DNA from 3 places in the Arthrobacter sp. UYCu723 genome. Region 1 is predicted to be linked to each of the others. Evidence: riboswitches for the same ligand, from Rfam matches in the RefSeq annotation. Region 1 holds a riboswitch; each other region holds the start of a gene.

Evidence for each region. Region 1 has a riboswitch for S-adenosylmethionine ahead of ACVWZ8_RS09760 (DUF1737 domain-containing protein). Riboswitches for the same ligand answer to the same signal wherever they lie in the genome.
Region 2: linked by a shared signal. The riboswitch ahead of ACVWZ8_RS14480 (aminotransferase class V-fold PLP-dependent enzyme) and the one ahead of ACVWZ8_RS09760 (DUF1737 domain-containing protein) in region 1 are both predicted to bind S-adenosylmethionine.
Region 3: linked by a shared signal. The riboswitch ahead of ACVWZ8_RS01265 (bifunctional o-acetylhomoserine/o-acetylserine sulfhydrylase) and the one ahead of ACVWZ8_RS09760 (DUF1737 domain-containing protein) in region 1 are both predicted to bind S-adenosylmethionine.

What each region holds. Positions count from the first base shown of each region.
Region 1 covers NZ_JBSSBW010000001.1:2,079,100-2,084,131, reverse strand. Annotated here, with positions in the region: gene ACVWZ8_RS09775 (aminodeoxychorismate lyase) at 1-755, shown strand, start outside; gene ACVWZ8_RS09770 (glycosyltransferase) at 892-1,983, opposite strand; gene ACVWZ8_RS09765 (ATP-grasp domain-containing protein) at 1,970-2,914, opposite strand; SAM riboswitch class IV at 3,289-3,404, shown strand; gene ACVWZ8_RS09760 (DUF1737 domain-containing protein) at 3,502-3,750, shown strand; gene ACVWZ8_RS09755 (rhodanese-like domain-containing protein) at 3,747-4,157, shown strand; gene ACVWZ8_RS09750 (O-succinylhomoserine sulfhydrylase) at 4,158-5,032, shown strand, end outside.
Region 2 covers NZ_JBSSBW010000001.1:3,076,875-3,081,906, forward strand. Annotated here, with positions in the region: gene ACVWZ8_RS14480 (aminotransferase class V-fold PLP-dependent enzyme) at 1-1,416, opposite strand, end outside; SAM riboswitch class IV at 1,452-1,565, opposite strand; gene ACVWZ8_RS14485 (glutamyl-tRNA reductase) at 1,670-3,004, opposite strand; gene hisN (histidinol-phosphatase) at 3,114-3,926, opposite strand; gene rsgA (ribosome small subunit-dependent GTPase A) at 4,015-5,032, opposite strand, start outside.
Region 3 covers NZ_JBSSBW010000001.1:266,060-271,091, forward strand. Annotated here, with positions in the region: gene ACVWZ8_RS01255 (MFS transporter) at 1-495, opposite strand, end outside; gene metX (homoserine O-acetyltransferase MetX) at 713-1,948, opposite strand; SAM riboswitch class IV at 1,960-2,075, opposite strand; gene ACVWZ8_RS01265 (bifunctional o-acetylhomoserine/o-acetylserine sulfhydrylase) at 2,190-3,506, opposite strand; SAM riboswitch class IV at 3,571-3,686, opposite strand; gene ACVWZ8_RS01270 (VOC family protein) at 3,889-4,527, shown strand; gene ACVWZ8_RS01275 (CPBP family intramembrane glutamic endopeptidase) at 4,655-5,032, opposite strand, start outside.

The DNA of each region.
Region 1 (5,032 bases):
TGCTGGAGCTGGACATTCCCGCGGAGGACCAGTGGCGACGCGCCATTGAGACCGCGATCAGCGAGTACCGGAGCCAGCATGTGCCCGCCACGGCGGACACCGATGACACGGCTCCTGCTGATGAGCTGGTGGTGAAGCTCCTCGTGACGCGCGGCGTCGAGGGCGGGGGCGGGCCTACCTGCTGGGTCCAGGCCTCCGCTCCCGGCGCCGCAGGCCACCGCCAGCGCGCGACAGGGATCGACGTCATCCTCCTGGACCGCGGCTACGACAGCGAGGTCGGCGAGCGCGCCCCCTGGCTGCTCCTGGGCGCCAAGACCCTCTCCTACGCCGTCAATATGGCAGCGCTGCGCTACGCCCACCACCGGGGCGCCGACGATGTCATCTTCACCTCCGCGGACGGCAGGGTCCTCGAGGGCCCCACGTCGACAGTCCTGCTGGCCCACCTGGAAACCTCCGACGACGGCGAGGGCGGCATCCGCACGGTCCGGCGGCTCATCACACCCCAGCTGGACAGCGGCATCCTGCCCGGAACCTCGCAGGGCGCCTTGTTCGCCGCCGCCAAGGCTGCCGGCTGGGAGCTGGGCTACGGACCGCTGGAGCCGAAAGACCTGCTCGACGCCGATGCCGTGTGGCTGATTTCGAGCATCCGACTGCTGGCGCCCGTCAACCACCTTGACGGCAAGGAGATCGGCACTCCGGAATTGCGCAGGCAGCTGACGGTCGAGCTGAACGTGCTCTACGCCACCATCGAGTAGCCGAGTCCAGTCCTGCCACGGGGCTGGCGCAGGGCGCAGCTACGGGGCTGGCGCAGGAATCCGAGATGCCGGCACCCGGAAAATTCTGCCAGAAAACCGGGCCGGCGGTCTCAGTGGCGAGTGGAGGCGGGTCCGCCTAAGCCCAGGCCTCCCTGAGCGCGGCCCAGGCGTCGTCGTCAGGCCTGGCGCTGGTTTGCGCGCCGGTCCGGGCGCCGGTTTGCGCGCCGGTTGCCGCTCCGGTCCGGGCGCTGGTTGCCGTGCGGGTCCGCAGGCTACGGGGACGTGGGCTGGCAGTGCCGACGCCGGTCCGGGCGGACTTGTCCCGGTGTCCTTCCTTGCCGCTCGTGCCCCTGTGGGTTGTCATCGCCTGCAGCAGGCCGTGTGCCCGGCGGACGCGCTGCCGCCAGCGGGCCAGGACGGTCGATGGCGTTCCGGCGTAGATGTGGGCGCGCGGCGCGAACGCTACGCGGTATCCCGCCTTGCGCACGCGCCAGATCAGCTCCAGCTCCGCCCCCACCGAGTGCTGGCAGAACGGCCCGATTTCCGCCAGGACCCTGCGGGGAAACGCATCGATGTTGCCGGAAACGAATGGCGCGCAGCCGGCCACGGCCAGGGCCCGCCGGGCCATCGCCGTACCGAGGTGGCTGATGAAGGCCAGCGGCCGGGTCCGGTGCAGCTGGACCGGCCTGTCATCGCCGCAGACTGCCCCGGTGCGCTGGTCCTCGAAGCCCTGCAGCATCCTGTCGACCGTGTACGGTGCGAAGATCCTGTCCGCGTCGACAAACACCAGAACGTCACCGGTGGCATAGCGGACGCCCAGGTTCAGGGCAGCTCCCTTCCCGGCGCCTGGCTGTCCCAGGACCTTGATTCGAGGATCCCCGGCGGCGAGACCGGCCATCAGTTCGGCCGTGTTGTCCGTGGAGCCGTCGTCGACGAGGATGACCTCGTACCGGGTGTAGCGGGTGAGCTGGACGGACCGGACGCAGTTTTCGATGACGGCGGCCGCGTTGAAGGCCGGGACGACGATCGACACGCTTGGCCATTCGTCCCAGAGCGTCGGAGCCCCCCGGCGCCGCCGGCTGGCCGCCCGGACCTCGAAGCACACTGCCAACGGCACGGCGAGCAGCCGGACGAGGCCGAACAGGAGGACCGGCAGACCGGTGATGAGTACGCCGGGGAGGAGCAGGCCCGGGTGGATTCCCGGCTCAGCTGAGTCAAACCAGGGCATGGGCGTATGCTCCGGTTCCCTGCCGGAATGACGCAGGATTGAAGGACGGCAGGTTGAAGGAGGCCAGCACGGCGTCGAGCAGCTCGGGCGCCGCTTCGCTGTGGGCGCCAAACCGGGCGTTCATTTCCAGCACCACCGGAGTCCCGTCGGCCCGGCGGCGGACGGTAAGTTCGACCGGGCCGGTCAGCCCCAGCGAACGGACGGCGGCCATCGCCACATTGCCCACATCCATTGCCTCCCCGGCCGCGGCGCGGCGGACGGCTATCGCGTTGACCACGTCCTGATCTGCGCGCCCGGTCTTTTCCACCACGACCGCAAACGGGGCCGTACCGTTGTGGGCGGGGGTTCCGAAGACCACGGGCACATATTCCGTTCCGGGAATGTATTCCTGCACGATCTGCCCGTCCGGCAGTCCTGCCCAGTCGACGTCCACGCTTCCGTCCACGACAATCACCCCGCATCCGCCGCGGGAAACCCGGGGCTTGACGACCACGGGGCCGTCCAGCGCGGCCATCGCTGCGTTGGCGCCGGCAAAGTCCCCGGGGACTCCGAACCGCGGGACCGGGACCCCGGCCGACCGCAAGAGCCAGGCTGTGAAGAGCCTATCGCTGGCGACAGCCACCGGCCCGGGCTCGCCTGTGATAACACGGACGTCCCTTCCGAAACCCGCGCGGGCCGCCGAGACTTGCATCAGTTCCTCGCCGGAAGTCGGGATGACCAAATTTATTCCCTCCCGTGCGACCAGCCGGCGCAAAACCGGGATCAGTTCAGGGTCAGCGGCCGGGGGTACCCTGACAGCGGTGACGCCGGTCCCTTCCGGCAGTTCGCGGGCGTCAGCGCCCAGGAAGGGAATGCCCCGGGACCGCAGCTGGGCGGCGAGGGCCAGGCCGGCAGGGCCGCCGGCGCCGGTAATCAGGACACGGGGTTTCACAGTTTCTCCATTCAGTTCTGAGACGGCGGACAGGGCCTGGCATGACCCTGCGCGGTACCCCCTCAAGTTGCGGCGGTTGGCACTTTGAGACCTCTCGGGACCTGTTGCCTGCCTCCCAGTAAAGGCGAGCGACGTATCAGAAGACCCGAGTAGGCGCTACTCGAAACTGTCCCCGGCGGAGATAGTCGGCCGGACAGGTAGATACGTATATTCAGCCGCTGGCTACCCCGACGGACCGCTCCGGTCAAAACACTGCCTGACGTCTCCCGACCGGCTCCGCCGGCTCCGCCGGCAGCGCCGGGAGACGGTTACGGTTACGGAACATGACGAGGGCGGCGGTGCGGGCCAGCCCTGCAGATGTTACGTTTTTGGGGAGTAATGAGAACCGGCGCCAAGCCCTGACTGGCCGGTCGGCAACCCTCCCTTTCGCGGCGGGGTGCCTCAGGTGAATACTCGGCATATCGACCCATTCGAGCTGCAAGCGTGAAAGAAGGAGTACCGTCGTGCCTGACGCATCCGCCCCCGCTGTCCCCACCACAGCACCCGCCCCGTCCGCAGCCGTCCCCGGCGCAGCCGCCGAGGAAAAGCTGGCCTACCGCCTGTTCACCGGCCCCGACGACCGCTCCTTCTGCGAGCGCGTTTCGGCGGCGCTGGCCGAAGGCTACGTGCTGCACGGAAGCCCCTCCGCCGCCTTCAACGGCAGCAGCGTCATCGTCGCCCAGGCCGTGGTGCTGCCGGCCGCAATTGCCAGCGCGGACGCCGCCGTCGCCGACGCGGTCGAAGGCCTGGGAATTGACGGCGTCGGCTACGAAGAGACCATCGAGGGCCACGCGTGAGCTACGCCGGAGACCTGGACCCGCAGGAAGCCTGGGCCAAGCTGGAGGCGGGCGCCATCCTGGTGGACGTCCGCACCGAGGCGGAATGGGCCCACATCGGCATCCCGGACACGAAAGCGACGGAAAATGATCCGCTCTTCATCCAGTGGAGCCTGGCCGGCGGCATCCCCAATTCGCAGTTCGTGAAGCAACTGAAGCAGCAGGCGCCGGAGGATTCCGGTACCGAGTTGGTGTTCCTCTGCCGTTCAGGTGCCCGCTCCATCGCCGCCGCAACCGCCGCCACCGAGGCCGGCTTCACCTCCTACAACGTCCTCGAGGGCTTCGAAGGCGAGCCCGACCGCTACGGCGAACGGACCGTCAACGGCTGGAAGAACCGCGGCCTGCCCACCAACCTCGGAAAGAACTAAGTGACTTTCAATCCCGACGCCGCCGGCTGGAGCCCCGACACCCAGGCTGTCCGCGGCGGACTTGACCGCACCGGCTTCCAGGAAACCACCGAGCCGGTCTTCCTCAATTCCGGCTTCGTCTACGAATCCGCCGCCGCCGCCGAGCGCGCCTTCACCGGCGAGGACGAGCGCTTCGTCTACTCCCGCTACGGAAACCCCTCGGTGGCGACCTTCCAGGAACGGCTCCGGCTGCTCGAGGGCACCGAGGCGTGCTTTGCGACGGCGTCCGGCATGTCCGCGGTGTTCACCGCGCTCGGCGCGCTGCTGGGCGCCGGGGACCGTGTGGTCGCCGCCCGCTCGCTGTTCGGCTCCTGCTTTGTGATCCTCAACGAAATCCTGCCGCGCTGGGGTGTGGAAACGGTCTTCGTCGACGGGCCGGACCTGGAGCAGTGGCGCGAGGCGTTGTCGGAGCCGACCACCGCGGTCTTCTTCGAGTCGCCATCGAACCCGATGCAGGAGATTGTGGACATCGCCGCCGTGAGCGAACTGGCCCATGCTGCCGGGGCGACCGTCGTCGTCGACAACGTCTTCGCCACCCCCCTGCTGCAGCGCTGCGGGGACCTCGGCGCGGACGTGGTGGTCTACTCCGGCACCAAGCACATCGACGGCCAGGGCCGGGTGCTCGGCGGGGCGATCCTGGGCACGAAGGCATTCATTGACGGGCCCGTCAAGCAGCTCATGCGGCACACTGGACCCGCCCTGTCCGCCTTCAACGCGTGGGTGCTGACCAAGGGCCTGGAGACCATGGCGCTGCGCGTCAACCATTCCTCGGCGTCCGCCCTGCGGCTGGCCGAATGGCTCGAGGAGCAGCCCGCGGTCAGCGCGGTGTTGTACCC
Region 2 (5,032 bases), 1.0 Mb from region 1:
TGCCCAGTGAGGGTAGCTGCGGGCGTCGTTGGACGGCACCCAGCGGCCGGCATCCACCACGTAGTCCCAGCCGAGGCCGGTCCGCCGCAGCTCCTGGATACCGGCGAGCAGCCGCTGCGCATCCTCGAGCCGCGAGCCGAGGCCGAAGCTGGCCCGCAGCGAGCCCGAGGGCAGGCCGAGCCGCTTGAGCAGCGGGTGGGCGCAGAACCGGCCGTCACGCAGTCCGATGCCGTGTTCGGCGGAAAGGTAGGCGGCAACGAGGCCGGCGTCGTAGCCTTCGACGGAAAAATTGACGACGCCGATCATGCCGGCGCCCTGCCCGTCGCCTTCAGGGTCCGTGTCCGCGAAGATCCGGTGGACCGTCACGCCGTCGATCTGCTGGAGACCCTCGACGACGAAGGAGCGGATGGTGTCCTCGTGGGCGTACCACTGCGTCTGGTCCAGGGCGGCAATCACCTGGGTGGCCCGGGCCAGTGTTGCCGCGCCCAACACATTGGGGGAGCCGCCCTCGTGCCGGGCCGGGCCTGTGGTCCAGCTGACCGTGTCCAGCCTGGCGTCGCTGACGGCTCCGCCGCCGGCCAGGTGCGGGGTGCCGGCGTCGAGCCAGTCCGGGCGCCCCACCAGCACGCCGGAACCGAACGGCGCGTAGAGCTTGTGGCCGGAGAAGGCGAGGTAGTCGACGTCGTCCGCGGTGATGTCGATGCGCCGGTGCGGGGCGAGCTGGGCGGCATCGACGACGATCCGGGCGCCGTACTCGTGGGCAAGGGAGGCCAGGGTGCGGATGGGCAGGATCTCGCCGGTGACGTTGGAGGCGCCGGTGACGGCGAGCAGGCTGATGCCGCCTTGCGCCAGCTGTTCGCGCAGCTTGTCCAGGGTCGCGGCAAGGGTGGGGGCGGCCACGACGCTGCGGTGCGGCACGGTCTGCCAGGGCAGCAGGTTGGCGTGGTGCTCGATATCGAGGTAGAGAACCTCCCCGGTGTGCCTGCCGTCGCTGACCGGCAGGCAGCCGGCCAGCAGGTTCAGCGAGTCGGTGGTGTTGCGGGTGAAGATCACGGAGTCGCCCGGGCGGCCGCCAACAAACTCGCGAACGATGGTGCGGGCGTTTTCGTACACGGAGGTGCTGATCTGGGAGGCGTAGCCGGCGCCGCGGTGGACGCTGGCGTAGAACGGCAGGATCTCGTTCAAGTAGGCCGACACCACGGACAGTGCGGGGGCGGAGGCTCCGTAGTCCAGGTTGGCGTAGCGGACGTGTCCGCCCTGGATCAGCGGGGCCTGGATCTCCGCCCCGGTGACCGCGGCGAGCGGCCTGCCGGCGACGGCGAAGCGGTCGGGGAGCGCCGCTGCGGAGGCGGGGCGGACCCCGCCGGAGGCAGGAAAAGTGGCAGGAAAGGTGGCGGGAAAAGTGGCAGTCGTCATGGGACCTCGCTCGAAAAAGGACCCCAAGCACCGGGGATCCGCGCTTGCCGCGTCCGTTCCGGACCGGCCAGGTCGTCACCCGGGGCACCCCACCGCGAATGGAGGGTTGCCGGCCAGCAAACCGGGGTTTAGCGCTGGCACTCGTGACCTGCTTCGAGCCTAGGACATCCCGGCCGCCGCGGAAAAGGCAGGGCAGGAATGTGAAGCGCTTTGTTACGCACCGCAGTGGCTGGTGCCTTTGGTGCGTCGCGGCCTACGGCGCGGCGCTGGCTGCGCTGCTGAGCTGGACATCAAGGCCGAACAAGGCCTCCAGGGCTGCCGTGTAGTCGGCCTGGCGGCCGGCGGTGGCCAGCTCCCTGGCCCGGACGGTCGGGGTATGGAGCAGCCGCCGGACGATGCGGCGCAGGGCGATGTTCACGTCCTCAGCCGGGGCGCCACCGCCGTGTTGCCGTCTGACCCGCTCCATTTCGGCGTCGAGGACGTCCTGGATGTACCGGCGCAGGGCAACGACGGCGGCGTCGACGGCGCGGATCGCTTCCTGCTCCTCGAATTGCCGGGCAGCCTGCCTGACCAGGGCATGGGCGAGGCGAAGTGCTTCGGCGTCCGCTGGGGGAGCGGCAAGCTGCACGGATCCCAGCGTGATCAGTTCGACGCCCGGCAGGTCCGCCACGTGCGGGTCGAAATCGTGGCTGGGAGCCAAGTCAATGACGGTAAGCGGACGGGCTGCGTCCTGCCTCCAGCGCGCCAAGCTGGCGGCGCCAATGCGAGCCCCGGTGCCGCTGCTGCCGATGATGACATCTGCCGCGGCGGCGGCGGCGGGCAGCTCCCGCTCTGTCAGCGGCGTTCCGCCCCGGGCGGCCGCAAATGCAGCGGCCCGCCCGGAGTGGGAGTAGACGGCAACACTGATGCATTGCCTGCTTCTCAGGAGTTCCGCCACGTGCGCGGCGTAGGCACCCGTGCCTACCAGGACCACGGATGCCCCGGCCAGGCTTCCCTGGCTGGATCCTATGGCTGCCAGATCCAGGGCGACGGTGGCGATGGATCGTCCGGCGGCGCTGAGGGCTGTCCGCGCCCCTACCGCCTTGGAAACGCGGGAGGCCGCTTGAAACAGCCGACTCAACCGTCCGCCGGCCGTACCCGCCAGCTGGGCGTCGGCGAGGGCGCGGCGGACCTGGCCGGACACCTGGCGCTCACCGACCACAACGGAATCCAGTCCTGCCGCCACCGCGAAGAGGTGCGCGGGGACCGACGCGCCCTGGACGTACTCGAAATGCGACGTGAGCAGGGCGGCCGGCAGGCCGGAGCAGCGGCAGAGGGCGGCCAGCGCATCGGACCGCGCGGACTCAACGTCCCGGGCCGAGGGGACTTCGCAATAGATTTCGAAGCGGTTGCAGGTGGACAAGACCAGCGATCCGGAAACGGCGGGACTGCTGGCGAGGAGGTCCGGGGCTAGCTCGGTGGAGACAGCATGCAGCCGCGCAGCCGAATCGTGGTCCAGATCCCGGTACCTCGCAATGAGCGCCAGTAGCACCGGCCCCGATCCGGAGTCCCCGGATGCGGGATCCGCCGTTGGATGTGTTCCGGACATGGCTGTTCTCCTCCCAGAAAAGGTCCAGGCCGCGTCGCGACAGGCACTCAGGCCCGCTGCCGTGGCCAGAGTGATGCATCGACCTTCGGGATATCTTGAGCGCGGGACCTTACAGCAGGTCGTCGAGGCCCGGGTTGAGGCGCTTGAGGACCTCCGAGTGCAGGATCGAGTTCGTGGCCAGGGCGTTGCCACCGAACGGCCCGTCCTCACCCTCGAGGGAGGTGAAGCGGCCGCCGGCTTCCGTGACGATCGGGACCAGGGCCGCCATATCGTACAGGTTCAGTTCGGGCTCGCAGGCGATGTCGACGGCGCCCTCGGCCACCAGGCAATAGGACCAGAAGTCACCGTAGGCGCGGGTCCGCCATACTTCCTCGGTGAGGCCCAGGAACTCGTCGAGGTTTCCGCGTTCCTTCCAGCCGCCCAGGCTTGAGTAGGACAGCGAGGCGTCCGAGAGCTGGGAGACGTTGGAGACCCGCAGCCGGGTGGCTGCGGCGAGCGAGCGGCCCATGTAGGCGCCGGCACCCTTGGCCGCCCACCAGCGCTTGCCCAGTGCCGGTGCACTGACGACGCCGACGACGGGCTCGCCCTCGTCAACGAGGGCGATCAGGGTGGCCCAGACGGGGACACCGCGGACGAAGTTCTTGGTCCCGTCGATCGGGTCGATGATCCAGCGCCGGGACCCGTGGCCGGAGCTGCCGAATTCCTCGCCCAGGACGGCATCGCGCGGGCGGGAGCGGGACAGTTGGCCGCGGATCGCTTCCTCTGCGGACTTGTCCGCATCCGTCACCGGCGTCAGGTCAGGCTTCGTTTCGATCCGAAGGTCCAGCGCCTTGAAGCGGCTCATGGTCTGGGAATCTACGGAGTCTGCCAGTACATGGGCAAGGCGCAGGTCATCGTTATAGCTCGAAGCGGGTTGACTCATGGTTCCAAACTACCGCCAAAGGGGGCGGCTCGCCGGGAGGCCACGTTGCCGGGCCACAGGAGGTGGACCGGGCGTGCCCTGCACAAAACTAGGAAACGGTGCCGAGTTCCTTGACGTCCTGCGCTTCCATCCGTGGGTCCGTGCCCAGCAGCCGGCGCAGCGAGGACAGCCTCGCCGGGCCGGATGGCCCCGCATGGCCCGCAGCCACCCACGCATCCACGCCGCAGTTGACGGCGCTGGAGTCATGCTTGCAGCCCCGCTCACAGTTGTCGGTGCCGGGTTCGAGGTCCGGGAAGGAACGCAGGATCCGGTCCGGATCCACATGGGCCAGGCCGAAGGACCGGATGCCCGGCGTGTCGATGATCCAGCTGCCCGCCGGGGCATCGTTGACCTTGAGCGCCAGCGCGGAGGAGGAGGTGTGGCGGCCGCGCCCGGTGACGGCGTTGACACCGCCGGTGGCGCGCTCGGCACCGGTCAGGGCGTTGACCATGGTGGACTTCCCGACGCCGGAATGGCCCAGCATGACCGTGACCTTCCCGTCGAGGTACGCGCGCAGCTGTGACACCGCGTCCTTGTCCAGCCGGGCGGACAGTCCGTCATCCGAGCGGGCATCGATGCCGGAGGCGGCCGAATCCGCCGTCTTGCTGATGATGACCGGGAAATCCAGGTGCTGGTAGTTGGAGAGGAGCTCGGCAGGATCCTTGACGTCGGCTTTGGTGACGAGCAGCAGCGGCTCAATGCCGGCGTCGTACGCGGCCACCAGGGCGCGGTCGATGAACCCGGTCCGCGGCTCCGGGTTGGCGGCGGCCACCACGATCACGAGCTGGTCTGCGTTGGCGACGACGGCACGCTCGATCGGGTCCGTGTCGTCGGCGCTGCGCCGCAGCAGGGTCTTGCGGTCCTGGATCCTGACCAGCCGGGCCAGGGTGTCCGGTTCGCCGGTGACATCCCCCACGAGCGAGACGAAGTCGCCGGCCACCACGGGGTTGCGGCGCAGTTCCCGGGCGCGGGCGGCGATGATCTTGCGTTCGTGCCCGGTGCCTTCGCCGACGACGGCAGTGTAGCGTCCGCGGTCGACGGTGATGATCCGGCCTGTGACGGCTTCG
Region 3 (5,032 bases), 1.8 Mb from region 1:
GGCCCAGAAGCCGCGGGACTTGCTGGGGCTGTGCTCGGCAACCAGCAGGACGGCGCCGCCCCATTCACCACCGACGGCGAAGCCCTGAACGAAGCGCAGGAAGACCAGCAGGGCCGGGGCCCAGTAGCCGATCTGTGCAAAGCCCGGCAGGCAGCCCATCGCGAAGGTGGAGGCACCGACCAGGATGATGCTGAGCTGGAGGAGCTGCTTGCGGCCGAACTTGTCGCCGAAGTGGCCGAAGACGATCCCGCCGATGGGGCGGGCAATGAAGCCGACCGCGTAGGTGAGGAAAGCGGCGAGGATGCCGTCCAGTTCGGTCCCCGAGTTGGGGAAGAACATCTTGCCGAAGACCAGGGTGGCGGCGGACGCGTAGAGGAAGAACTCGTACCACTCCACCACGGTGCCGGCCATGGAGGCGGCAACGACCTTCTTCAGGCCGGACGTTTTGACGTCGGGCTCTTCTGCGCGCCTCGCGGCCGCGTTTTCCGTACTCATCGTGACTCCTTCGGTGTCTCCGTCGACACCCTATGGACCATTGGGCAGAGGACGCCTGTGATTTGTGACACGCGGCATCATTCCCAATGAGTATGGTCGCTCCCGGCCCCGGCCTCAACGGCCATTAGTGCAGAGCGCATCTGCAAAAATGCACAATCGGCGGCCGTTTCGGCCGAGGCGATGGCGGTTTAAGGCCATTGACGGGCGGCGGGCAGGGTCAGCTGAAGAAACCTTCCCTGAGCTGGCCGCTGAGCTGCCCGATCTCGGTCAGGAAGCCGTCGTGGCCGATCGGCGCCTCGATCAGCTGCACCTCCACCTCGCCGGGCAGCGCCTCGGCGAGCACCCGGGACTGCGCCGGGAAATACAACCGGTCCGAGTCCACGGCCGCCACCAGGAACTCGGCCGTGGCCGGCGCCAGGGCCTCCTCGAGCGCCCCGCGGCCGCGGCTGATGTCGTGGCTCATGAGGGCCTCGGTGATGGCGATGTAGCTGTTCGCGTCGAAGCGCCGGACCAGCTTGTTGCCCTGGTGGTCGAGGTAGCTCTCCACCTGGTAGCGGCCGCGGCCCGCCAGGGAGCCGGCTTCCAGCGGAGCCTCGGACGCCTGGGGATTCCGGCCGAAGCGTCCGTCCAGTTCGGCGGCGGAGCGGTACGTGATGTGCGCGATCCGGCGCGCCAGGGCCAGGCCCGCTTCCGGTCCCGGGCCGCCGTAGTAGTCCCCGCCCTTGAAACTCGGATCCTGGCGGATGGCGAGCGTCTGGGCCTGGGCAAAGGCGATCTGCTCAGCAGTGCTGCTGGCCCCGATGGAAATCACGGCACAGCGCCGGACCCGCTCCGGGAAGGTCACGGCCCACTCGAGGGCGCGCGCCCCGCCGAGGGATCCGCCGAGCACGGCGTACCAGCTGCGGATGCCCAGGGCGTCGGCCAGCCGGGCTTCGGCGGCGGTGGTGTCCCGCAGGGTGACCAGCGGAAAGCGGGAGCCCCAGGGCCGGCCATCAGGAGCCGGCGTCGAGGGCCCGGTGGAGCCGTAGCAGCCACCGAGGATGTTGATGGAGACAACAAAGAACCTGTCGGTGTCCACGGGGGCGCCGGGCCCGGCGAGCTGCTCCCACCAGCCGGGCTCCTCGCCGGCACCGCGGGTGACGTGGGTGTCCCCGGTGAGGGCATGCTCGATCAGCACCGCATTGGAGCGGTCCGCGTTGAGGGTCCCCCACGTTTCATAGGCGAGGGTGACATCGGGCAGCCGGGCGCCGGATTCGAGTTCCAGGCCGCCGATCCGGAGGTACCGGACGGTCCCGTCGGGCACGGTATCGGGCACTGCGCCGGGCACTGTTTCGGGCAGTGTTTCGGGCACTGCGCCAGGCACTGTTTCGGGCACCGCGACGACCGGGCCGGTGGCTGGCATATGGGCGGTTTTGCTTCCGGGTACACCCGTGCGGGTGACGGCAATCGTCATGTGAGGACCTAACTTCGCGCTTGCCCGCCGTCGGCAGACCGGCAGGCCAGGTCTTCACCCGGGGCACCCCGCCGCAAAAGGAGGGTTGCCGGCCAGCAAGCCGGGGCTGTCACTGGCACTCATGACCTGCCACTAGCTTACGAAACGAGGCGCCGTTGTGGCGAAGATTATGACGGCTATGTGACTCGAGGCCGTGGTTCCCGGCACCCCTGCGCGGCAGGGGTGCCGGGAACCGGCGGACTCAGACGCCCTTGGCCGCGCGGAAGCCGGCGTCGAGGTCCGCGATGATGTCGTCAATGTGTTCCAGACCCACCGAAAGCCGTACGAGTCCAGGATTGACGCCGGCAATTGTCTGCTGTTCCGGCGACAGCTGGCTGTGGGTGGTCGACGCCGGGTGGATGACCAGCGAGCGCACGTCGCCGATGTTCGCGACGTGCGAGTGCAGTTCGAGGGCGTCGACGAAGCGCTTGCCGGCCTCCGCTCCCCCGGCGATGTTGAACGCCACGACGGCGCCCGTCCCCTTGGGGCCGTACTTGCGGCCGCGCTCGTACCAGGGGCTGGACGGCAGCCCCGCATAGGCGACCGATTCGACGTCGTCCCTGGCCTCGAGCCATTCGGCCACCTTGGTGGCGTTGGCGACGTGGCGCTCGACGCGCAGGCTCAGGGTCTCGATCCCCTGGGCGATGAGGAAGGCGTTGAACGGCGACACGGCGGAGCCGAGGTCGCGCAGGAGCTGGACGCGGGCCTTGAGGATGTAGGAGAGATTCGCGCCGAGGGCGCCGTCCTTGCCGAGGTCCCGGGCGTAGACGAGTCCGTTATACGTGGGGTCCGGCGTGTTGAAGCCGGGGAACCGCTCCGGGTCCTTCCCGAAGTCGAAGTTGCCGGAGTCCACGATCACGCCGGCGATTGCGGCGCCGTGGCCGCCGAGGTACTTGGTGGCGGAGTGCACCACGATGTCAGCGCCCCACTCGATCGGCCGGATCAGGTACGGCGTGGAGAGGGTGTTGTCCACGATCAGCGGGACACCGGCCTCGTGGGCTACCTTCGAGACGCCCTCGATGTCCAGGACGTCCTGGCGGGGGTTGGAGACCACTTCGCCGAAGAACAGCTTGGTGTTGGGCCGGACGGCGTCGCGCCACTGCTCCAGGTTGTCCGGATCCTCCACGAAGGTCACGGAGATGCCGAACTTCTTCAGCGTGTGGGCCAGCAGGTTGTAGGTTCCGCCGTACAGGCTGGGGCTGGCCACCACATGGTCGCCGGCCTCGGCGACGTTCAGGATCGCGAAGGTCTCCGCGGCCTGGCCGGAGCTCAGCAGCAGGGCCGCGAGGCCGCCCTCAAGGCTGGCCACCCGCTGTTCCACGGCATCCTGGGTGGGATTGCCGATCCGGGTGTAGATGGGGGCGAGTTCGGCAAGCGCGAAGCGGTTGGCGGCGCTTTCGGCGCTGGGGAACACGAACGACGTCGTCTGGTAGATGGGCAGGGAACGCGCGCCGGTGGCGCTGTCCGGTTCCTGGCCGGCGTGGATCTGGCGGGTTTCGAAGGACCAGGCATTGGACATCGGAATACTCCTCAAGGACCGGGCACAGCCCACCCCACAGGCCATCGGCCCGGGGGCGGTGCAGGCGCCGCGCTTGCCCTCCGGCGGGCGCCGGACGGCCAGGTCTTCACCCGGGGCACCCCACCGCGATACGAGGGTTGCCGGCCAGCAAGCCGGGGCTATCCGCTGGCACTCATGACCTGGCTTCAGTGTAGGAACGCTCCCCGGGCCTTGGATAGCTTTGTGACAAAGATGAAGCCCGCCCTCCGGCACCCCGGGTCCGCGGGCGGAGTCCTGCCGTGACGGGCGCAACGATGGCGCCCGCACCACCACAGAATGACATCCCATCTCGCTTAGGATGCCCTAAGCTGAGAGCTCCATCACAAAGTGCCAAGATGATGGCATGCGCATGGATCACGTTTCTTACGCCTGTGAACGAGATGGTTTGGCAGCCACCACCGACCGTATTGCGTCTGCCCTCGGCGTCGAAGCCGTAAAGGGCGGAGTACACCCCCGTTTCGGGACCCGCAACATGATTATCCCGCTCGCGGGACACAAGTACCTGGAAGTCGTCGAGGTCCTGAACCACCCGGCTTCGGACAAGGCTCCCTTCGGCCAAGCCGTACGCGCCCGCTCCGAAGCGGGCGGCGGCTGGATGGGCTGGTGCGTCGAGGTTGACGACCTGGCACCGTTCGAAGAGCGGCTCGGCCGCGCTGCCGTCAACGGCAACCGGAAGTTCCCCGACGGCCGCGAGCTGGTCTGGAAGCAGATCGGCATCCTGGGACTCATCGCCGACCCCCAGGTCCCGTACATGCTCAAGTGGGAGGGCGATCCGGAGCTGCACCCCTCCAACGCCTACCCGAGCGACGTCAAGATGACGTCCCTGACCATCGCCGGCTCGGCAGACCGCGTCACGGAATGGCTGGGTGAACAGGTGGAGAAGCCGCTGGAAGATGTCGCCGTCAACTGGCTTGCCCCGCATGGCACGCCCGGCATCCTCTCCGTCACCTTCGAAACCGCTTCCGGAGCCGTCACCATCTGAGGCCTTCACTGCCCTAACACTTCGGCCGCCATCAGCGGGTGCCAATGACGTCACCCATTGATGGCGGCCGAGATCGTTTAACGGCCGGCCTGGCGCGCCGGCCGCGGGCGCCTCAGCCCGGGCCGGCTCAGCCCAGACCGATGGCCTTGCCGAAGAGGCTGAACCCGACGAACGCCACGATGTCCAGCAGCGCGTGGGCAATGACGAGCGGCATCACCCGGCGGGTCCGGGTGTAAATCAGCGCGAAGATCACTCCCATGACCGCATTGCCGATGAACGGCCCGAAGCCCTGGTACAGGTGGTAGCTGCCGCGCAGCATGGAGCTGGCAAAGATTGCCACGGGCATGCTCCAGCCGAACTTGCCCAGCCGGTCCAGCAGGTAGCCCACCACAATGACCTCCTCCACGATCCCGTGCCGGACCGCGGAGAGGATCAGCACCGGCACCGTCCACCAGTAGGAGTCCAGCGCACTGGGGATGATCGCCGTCGTGATCCCCAGCGCCCG